4 regions of the Pseudoduganella lutea genome follow, and region 2 is predicted to be linked to each of the others. Evidence: predicted binding sites of a transcription regulator. Region 2 holds the regulator's gene; each other region holds the start of a gene.

Region 1 (2,198 bases), 2.3 Mb from region 2:
GCGCTTGCCGGTCGATCTGCGCGCGCTGGTCGAGCAGGTCGTTGCCGACAAGGTGCCGAAAGCGCTGCGCGGTGGCGCCGATCTCGGCATTGCCGATGACGAAGCACCCCCTGATCCGGCGCCCTTGCGTGTTCTCGCCAACCCGATGCTGCTGACCGAGGCGCTCGTCAACATCCTCGACAACGCCATCGAATATGCGGGGTCCGGCAGCGAGATCACCGTGGCGGTCCGGCGCGATGACGGCCACGCTCATATCCGTGTCAGCGACAACGGGCCGGGTATCGCCCTCGCCGACCATGCGCGCGTGTTCGACCGTTTCGTGCGGGCCACGGACCAGGGACTGGGCTGCGGGCTGGGCCTGGCGATCGTGCAGGAAATCGTGATGCAGCATGGCGGTAGCGTGACGCTGGCGGACGTTGAGCCCCACGGCCTGGACGTGACCATCAAGCTGCCCTTGCTGTGACAAGCCCCGGTCAGGGTGCGCCCGCCGCACAGCTGCTGCCAGAAGGCGCAGACCGGCAGGCCCCCGATTCAACTGTCACAGTGCGTCATCGGAGCGAACACACTGTTCGGTTGTGACACACTGTTGCGTCCACCTGTGTCACGGCCGTTCCGCATCCGATGGCGCAACCGTCCTCCCGCTTGTGCCCACCAGGCGCGGGGTCCCGCCTCGCCCCGCCTCGTCCTCTTTGGCACGATTATCGCTTTATGCCTGTAACTGCACGAACCGTGCGGTAAGCCCTTGAGCCGTCCGTCCGCATCACCGGCCTGCTCATCACACCAATCCTGAGGAAACCATCATGACCTGGAGCACACCCGCGTTTACCGACCTGCGTTTCGGATTTGAAATCACGATGTATATCGCAAACCGCTAGCAAGCTGGCCAGAGAACCGTGCCGCCAGGTGATCGCACCGGCACGGGCTTCGTCCACTGAACGACACCATGAAAATCATCGTATTGGGCTCGGCAGCCGGCGGCGGCTTCCCGCAGTGGAACTGCAACTGCCGCAATTGCGCGGGCGTACGTAGCGGCACGCTTGCCGCCACGGCCCGTACCCAGTCGTCGATCGCGGTCTCGGGCGATGGCAACGACTGGGTGCTGATCAACGCGTCTCCCGACATCCTGGCGCAGATCCGCGCGACGCCGGCGCTGCAGCCGTCGCGGGCAAAGCGCGATTCCGGCATCGCCGCCGTGATGCTGATGGATGCGCAGATCGACCATGTCACCGGTCTGTTGATGCTGCGCGAGGGAAGGCCGCTGCCACTCTACTGCACCGCATCGGTATGGAACGATCTCAACACCAGCCTGCCCCTGGCGCCGGTGCTGTCGCACTACTGCGGCGTGCATTGGCATGCGTTGCACACCATCGGCGATGGGCCCGGCATGCAGGCGGTGCAGGTGCCGGGCATCGACGGCATCCGTTTCACGCCGCTGGTCCTGTCCAGCAAGGCGCCGCCGTATTCGCCGCACCGCGCGCAGCCGGGCATCGGCGACAATATCGGCCTGCTGATCGAGGATACCGGCAGCGGCAGGTCGCTGTTCTACGCGCCGGGGTTGGGCATGATCGAACCGCAGGTCGATGCCGCGATGCGCCAGGCCGACTGCGTGCTCGTCGATGGCACGTTCTGGCGCGCCGACGAGATGATCGAACTGGGCTTTTCCAGCAAAAGCGCGGCCGACATGGGCCATTTGCCGCAGTCGGGCGAGGCCGGGATGATCGCGGTGCTGGACAGCCTGGATGCGCACGGGGATGCACCGCGCCGGACGGAACGGCGCAAGATTCTCATTCATATCAATAACACCAACCCGATCCTGGACGACGACTCGGCGCAGCGTGCGCTGCTGGCGCGCCACGGCATCGAAGTCGCCTTCGACGGCATGGAAATCGTCCTGTGACGAGCGCGCCGGCCTGGAGCCGCACCGAGTTCGAAGCGCAATTGCGCGCGCGTGGCGCCGGCTACCACATCAATCATCCGTTCAACGTCAGGATGAACAGCGGCCTGCTGCGCGAGGACCAGATCCGCGGCTGGGTAGCCAACCGGTTTTATTATCAGGTCAATATCCCGCAGAAGGACGGCGCGATCATCGCCAACTGCCCCGATCGGGAAACCCGCCGCAAATGGGTGCGCCGCATCCTCGATCATGACGGCTGCGACGGCAACGATGGTGGCATTGAAGCCTGGCTGCGGCTCGGGGC
Region 2 (2,198 bases):
CGGTGAGATTATCTACACTCAGGATCACACTTACATCGATCAGCTGATCGAAATGCCGTCTAACGCGTTCCAGCTTGTTCTGCACATACTCGCGAATGGCAGGGGTTACGTCGATATGGTGTCCACTGATGGTCAGATTCATACACACACTCCTAAAGAAGATCAATCCAGGTTCGTGCGGCTTCCGCCATCAAAATGCGGCGGCGCAGAGGAACCCATACACTACAGATTGCTTACAAGGACTTGCGGAGGCTGACTGGGGGAATTTTCAATGCTTCGCGATATTTGGCAACAGTGCGTCGCGCAATCACCATGCCTTGTTCACCCAGCATGTCCGCAATCTTACTGTCGGATAAAGGGTTCTTCGGGTCTTCGGCTCCTGTGAATTGCACGATCAGCGCCCGGATCGCAGTCGAGGAAGCTTCCCCACCAGCTTCGGTTGCGACGTGGCTGCCAAAAAAATACTTCAACTCAAACATGCCATGCGGGGTGAGCATATATTTTTGAGTTGTTACCCGAGAGATAGTACTCTCGTGAAGACCCAGTGTATCAGCTATTTCACGCAACACAAGGGGTCTCATTGCCACCGCGCCATGCGAGAAAAAGTTCTTTTGCCGCTCGACGATGGCCTGGGCCACGCGCAGGATCGTGTCAAAGCGCTGGCGCATATTCTTGATCAGCCACTTGGCTTCTTGCAGCTGCGCATTCATCTGCGTTTCGCCCTTGCCCTGTTTGAGCAGGCTGGCATACAGCGCATTCACGCGCAGGCGGGGCATCACGTCATTGTTGAGCGTGACGATCCAGCCATTGCGTCCTTTCCTCACCACGACATCCGGTACGACATAGTCTGACACGTCGGCCGCGAAGGCGGCGCCCGGATGCGGATTGCACTGCCGAATCACCGCTTGCGCTTCGCGCAAGTCTTCATCGTCGCAATCGAGTGCCTTCTTCAGCTTGTTGAAGTCGCGCTGCGCAAACCACTGCAAGTGTTTTTCAACGATGCACAGCGCCATCCGCCGCGTGACCAGCGGCACGCCCGGCATGCGGCGGATCTGCAGCGCCAGGCATTCGGAAGCGTTGCGCGCACCGATGCCGGCCGGATCAAAGCTCTGCAGCAGCTTCAGCGCGGTGCGCAATTCGTCGAACTCGATCTCCAGCTCTTCCGGCATGCGCGCATGGATATCTTCCAGGCTCTCCTCGAGGTAACCGTTATCGTCGAGCGCATCGATGATCAGCTCCACCAGGGCGCGGTCGCGCGGCTCCAGCACCGTCACGCGCATCTGCTCCATCAGGTGTTCGCGCAGGCTGCGATGGCTTGCCTCGAGCTGGGGGCGGCCATCGTCGTCGTCCGGTCCCTTGCCACTGCCCGCACTGCTCCAGTCGGTATCGCCGGCACCGGGGTCGAGGCCTTCGCCTTCGCCGCCCTCGTAGGGCTCCGGTTCCGGGGCGGCCGGCGCATCCTGCGGCGGGCCGCCTTCGGGCGGCGCCTCGCCCGGCGCCTGCGTGGTGTTGATCGCCCCATCGCCCAGCAGGCGCACGGAACGGTCGAGCGGATCGTCGAGCCGCTCGAGCAGCGGATTATCGGTCAGCAGCTGTTCGAGTTCCTGGTGCAGCTCCAGCGTGGACAATTGCAGCAGCCGGATCGACTGCTGCAATTGCGGCGTCAGCGCGAGGTGCTGGGAAGTGCGCAGTTGCAAGGACTGTTTCATGGCTGTTTCATGGCTGCTGGTTCAAGACGGCTGGTTTATGCTCATTATCAGTGGAACAACGCGTGGCGCAACGCGGTCGACGCGGTTACATGCGGAAGTGCTCACCAAGATAGACACGGCGGACGGACTCGTCGGCGATGATGTCATCGGGCCGGCCGGAGGCCAGTACGCTGCCCTGATTGATGATATACGCCCGGTCGCAGATGCCCAGCGTTTCACGTACGTTATGATCCGTGATCAACACACCGATGCTGCGTTCCTTCAGGAAGCGCACGATGCGCTGGATCTCGATCACGGCGATCGGATCCACGCCGGCAAACGGTTCATCCAGCAGCACGAAGCGGGGATTGGTCGCCAGTGCGCGGGCGATCTCCACGCGGCGGCGCTCGCCACCGGACAGCGACAGCGCCGTGTTCTCGCGCAGCTTCTCGATCTGCAAATCGGCCAGCAGCGCATTCAGGCGCTTGTCGATCTCGGCCTTGCCGAGCG
Region 3 (2,198 bases), 3.0 Mb from region 2:
AATGATAGTGAACCATTGCAATTATAGGAGAGTGGGGCGCGGCGGGTGGGGAACGGGGCGGGCATGCCGGAGGGCGCCCGAAAAAAAAGCCCGCGGCGGGCGCCGCGGGCGAACAGGAAAAAATGATCAGGCGCGCGGCAAGCTACGGCGACCGGCGCGGCGGCGGGTGGCCACCATCGCGCACAGGCCGGTGCCGAGGATCGCCAGCGAGGCCGGCTCCGGTATTTCGTGCTGCAGCGCGCTGACGAGGGTGTTGTGCTGCACCGTGATCTGGTAGTCGCGATTGGCCAGCAGCAGCGGCGACGTCGCGTTGAAGTGGAGCGAGCCGCCGGGCAGCGTGTACAGCGACGTGCCATTGGCGCCATGCGTGCGGCTGACGATGGCCATGCTGTTGAGTTGTTCCGGCGCGAAGTGGAACACGGTGGTACCGGTCACGAGGTCGACGATGTTCGCGCTCCAGGAAATGCGTGCGTTCGCGGTCGTGGTGGGCCGGCCGTCGGGCGACGCGTAGGCCATGGCATAGGCCATGGCGTCGAACGAGATCGTCATCGAATCGGTGGCCCCGAGGCGGAACGCCATGGTGTTCGAACTGCCGACCGACGAATTGCTGTTTGCAAATTGCATGTTCTGCGACGTGGCCACGTCGGCCCGCGTTTGCGAGCGCGCGCCGGCCGCGGCGCCATTCACGGAAATGCCGGAACCCGTGAAGTTCTGGTCCGCGTAGCCGAAGTTGCCGCTCATCGGCAGCAGCGCATGGTAGGGCGTGAAGTTGTTTTCGCCGAAGGCCGGGCAGGGCGTGCCCACGCACTGGCGTGCCACGTCGGGCGTGGCGCCGAAGGCCGATCTGCTCACCTGGACAGTGTTCAGCGAAGCCATCGCATGGGCATCGTTCACCCCGATGAGCTTGGAGAAATCCGTGTTCCGGTACACGGTGCCGTTGGCGTGCGAGATCCTGAAGTTGTTCATGTCCAGGATCGCCGAGGCGAATGTGCTGGCGCTGGCGGACTGCATGCCCAACGTGGCGGCCGCAGCCCCCACGAGCAATGCTTTACTGGGTCGTATCATGGTTGCCCCTAGAGTTGGCTGGTTGGCGTGACCCGGCGCAGGCCGGGCTAGCTGTCTCTAGAGCATTAATAGTGCCAGGGAAATTTGTATTGCGATTTCAATCACTTGGCGGTGACGAGACCGCCTTGCGGCGCAAAGTGCAAAGATTGCCGACGCTCCCATGGTCGCCAGTACGAGGAAATCCATGCAAGCGACTCTGGTAATTATCAAAACGGTCTGGCATAATCATGCCTCTTCTGCGGGAGTAGCTCAGTTGGTAGAGCGCAACCTTGCCAAGGTTGAGGTCGAGAGTTCGAGACTCTTCTCCCGCTCCAGGATTCAGAAAAACGGCAGCCTTCGGGCTGCCGTTTTTCATTGCGGCCTTCACCCCGGTGTTCGCCTTTTTTCACCCCGGGTTTCGTTCCAGGTGTTGTCCCAATCTCGGGGCCAATCCGCTTCCTGGCGTCATTTCACTTCCCTGCCGCGCAAGGCTGTTTTGCCGGCGCCACAAACTGTTGTTTCTCGGCACTATTCTGCATTAGCTTAATGTACAGGAACGACTGTGCGCGAAGTTTTCTCGCCTATACTCACTTTCATTCGCGCCGCTTGGCGGCCAGCTATGACGATCGGGGAACATTGATGAAAAGCGTACAACAGGAAATCGACGAACGCACCAACCTCACCAACACGAACAAATTCGAACTGCTGCTGTTCCGCCTGGGTGGCGACGAGAATGGCGACCGTTCCGAGTTGTATGGCATCAATGTGTTTAAGATCCGCGAAATCGTGGCGATGCCGCCGGTGACGGCGGTGGCCGGCGCGCAGCCGCACATGCTGGGCGTGGTGAACCTGCGCGGCCAGATCATTCCCGTGATGGACTTGCCGGCGATCGTCGGCGTCAAGCCCAAGACCGGCCTGAACATCATGCTGGTGACGGAATTCGCCCGCACCACGCAGGCTTTCGCCGTGGAGTCGGTGGAAGAGATCGTGCGCATGGACTGGAGCCAGGTGCTGACGGCCGAAGGCAGCAACGCGACCGGCATGGTGACGTCGATCGCCCGCCTCGATGGCGACACGTCCGGCACGCGCCTGGCGCAGGTGCTGGACGTGGAAACGATCTTGCGCCGCATGGTGCCGGCCGAAGGCAAGGAAGT
Region 4 (2,198 bases), 2.2 Mb from region 2:
GAGGCGGACAATGTGCTGCAGGTGGCCGTGGCCGATCCCACACAAGCCAACACGGGCACGATCACCGTGGAAATCGCCCGCGCGGCCGGTGCCGCGATCGCCACGTCGCCGGGCGTGACGGTGAACCAGCTCAAGCCGACGATCCGCCTCACCGTCGACGTGCGCGCGGCGGCCGGCAAGTCGTTCCATGCCAGTTTCAGCGTGCTGCGCACGAAGACCTTGCGGCCGGTCGCGGACGCCACGCTGCGCGACGGCAGCTACGGCGCCACCAACTATGGCGGCACGGCGACGGTCGTCGTGAAGAACGATGGCGTCGGCTATGCCCGCCAGGCACTGGCGCGCTTCGACCTTTCTTCGATCGACGGCACCATCGGCGCGGCCACGCTGAAGCTGGCGCCCCGCTTCGTGGGCCAGGCCAGCGCCATGACGCACAACGTGCTGCAGGTCGCCGATGCGTGGAGCGAAACAGGCGTCACCTGGAATACCCGGCCGGCCGATATCGCCACCTTGGGCACGTGGACGGTGCCCGCCATCAACAGCTACGCCACGCTCGACGTGACATCGGCCGCCGCCGCCGCACTGGCCGGCGGCAAGCGGCTGTCGGTGCGGGTCGAGGCGGCCGCCTACTATGGCGCCAATGGCTGGGTGGAATACTCGAGCCGCGAAAACGGCACCGCCCCGCTGCCGGCGCTCGTGGTGGATTATTACTGACAGCCTCACTGCCGAGCTCGTGCCCACATTGGGCGCAGCAGGGGTTTCAAGGAGCACCGCTCTTTGCCCTCCGCTGCGCTGCGTTGGTCAACGCCTGCCGGCGAGTGTCGGAAAACTTTACACTTGAGATACCCGCCGGTTACACAAAATCTGTAACTACTTGCTTGTAAATGACATTTCAACTCAGGAATGATAATTGCTTAAGTTAATCAGCAGTTCCAAAAAGCAACAATAATACTTCAACCTTCCTGGGGAAATCATGAAACTCATTTCGGCGCTTCGTGCGTCCATCGGTGCGCTTGCACTGGCTGCCACCGCGCACGCGAGCGCGGGACCTATCCTTCTGGTCACGGACGGTATCCTGACAGGCGCGAAAAATGTCAGCGTCCAGGGCGTCCTGTACGACGTTACATTTCTCGACGGCAAGTGCTCTACCCTGTTCACCGGTTGTAATGCCGTATCCGATTTTGCCTTTGCAACTGCCACTGGTGCTCAGGCGGCCAGCCTGGCGCTTCTCGACCAGGTGTTCGTCAATGGCTCCCGAGGGCAATTCGATACCCGCCCGCAGAACACATTGGGCTGTAGCGACAACGGCGTCTGCATTTCTCTCGTCCCCTATGGTCTGAACCAGAAAGGAACTACCGTCTGGAGCGCTGGCGCAAGCAATGCGCACCAGCAGAGCGGCGATGCCGCCAGCCTGATCAGCCAGAACTTCTCGATGGATATGGCCTCGCTCGCGTCCTACAACTTTGCGAAATTCGAGCTCTCCGTCGCCCCGGCCCAGGTTGCCGTTCCCGAGCCAACCTCCATCGCCCTGGTTCTCCTTGGCATTGCGGGCATGACGTTGGCACGGCGCCGCAAGTCGTAAGCCCATCGGCACGGCCATCATCGCCTGGCGGTGATGGCGTCGAGCGCCACTTCCGCCTGCAGCAGCCGGCGGAAGTGGCGAACGGTTACCGGAGCGCCTTCAACCTTCGAGCACCGCAACGCCCCGCGCGCCGTGCAGTTCGAACACGATCAGTTCGTTTTCGCCATGCCTCAATAGCGGTGCCGGCACGTACAGTGCGGTTTGCGGCCCCTTCTCCCAGTACCTTCCCAAGTTGAAGCCATTGACCCATGCCACGCCCTTGGTCCAGCCGGGCAGCGCCAGGAAGCTGTCGCCCGGCGCGTCGACGGTGAACACCGCGCGGTGGAAGGCCGGGCCGGCCGCGTCGGCCGCTCCCGGGTCGGCGAATCGCAGGCCGGACAGGTCGGCCAGCGGCAGCGGGAACATCGTCCAGTGATACAGCTTGTTGATGCCCAGCCGCACCCAGCCCAGCAGGCCCTTGCGGTCCTGCAGGTCCGGCCCGTAGTTCACCCTGCCCATGTTCTCGACCAGCAGCTCCAGCGTGACGGGGCCGGCCGGCACCTCGATCTCCAGCTTGCCATCGCCATCGCGCGCCAGCACGCCCACCTCGACGCCGTTGACGAACACTAGCGCGCGATCG

Evidence for each region. The regulator sigma-54, encoded in region 2, starts transcription at its own class of promoters, with help from an activator protein. The targets are predictions, from matches to a motif close to TGGCANGNAANCTGCTTT.
Region 1: the regulator sigma-54 is predicted to act here: its motif matches at 691-708, upstream of pqqA (pyrroloquinoline quinone precursor peptide PqqA).
Region 3: the regulator sigma-54 is predicted to act here: its motif matches at 1,125-1,142, upstream of EWM63_RS23320 (PEP-CTERM sorting domain-containing protein).
Region 4: the regulator sigma-54 is predicted to act here: its motif matches at 897-914, upstream of EWM63_RS01230 (PEP-CTERM sorting domain-containing protein).

The regions. Positions count from the first base shown of each region.
Region 1 covers NZ_CP035913.1:160,042-162,239, forward strand. Annotated here, with positions in the region: gene EWM63_RS00660 (sensor histidine kinase) at 1-463, shown strand, start outside; gene pqqA (pyrroloquinoline quinone precursor peptide PqqA) at 801-875, shown strand; gene pqqB (pyrroloquinoline quinone biosynthesis protein PqqB) at 944-1,897, shown strand; gene pqqC (pyrroloquinoline-quinone synthase PqqC) at 1,894-2,198, shown strand, end outside.
Region 2 covers NZ_CP035913.1:2,481,177-2,483,374, forward strand. Annotated here, with positions in the region: gene hpf (ribosome hibernation-promoting factor, HPF/YfiA family) at 1-142, opposite strand, end outside; gene EWM63_RS10495 (RNA polymerase factor sigma-54) at 234-1,709, opposite strand; gene lptB (LPS export ABC transporter ATP-binding protein) at 1,795-2,198, opposite strand, start outside.
Region 3 covers NZ_CP035913.1:5,489,148-5,491,345, forward strand. Annotated here, with positions in the region: gene EWM63_RS23320 (PEP-CTERM sorting domain-containing protein) at 127-1,065, opposite strand; tRNA gene EWM63_RS23325 (tRNA-Gly) at 1,304-1,379, shown strand; gene EWM63_RS23330 (chemotaxis protein) at 1,684-2,198, shown strand, end outside.
Region 4 covers NZ_CP035913.1:294,981-297,178, forward strand. Annotated here, with positions in the region: gene EWM63_RS01225 (polysaccharide lyase family 8 super-sandwich domain-containing protein) at 1-711, shown strand, start outside; gene EWM63_RS01230 (PEP-CTERM sorting domain-containing protein) at 971-1,579, shown strand; gene EWM63_RS01235 (glycoside hydrolase family 35 protein) at 1,679-2,198, opposite strand, start outside.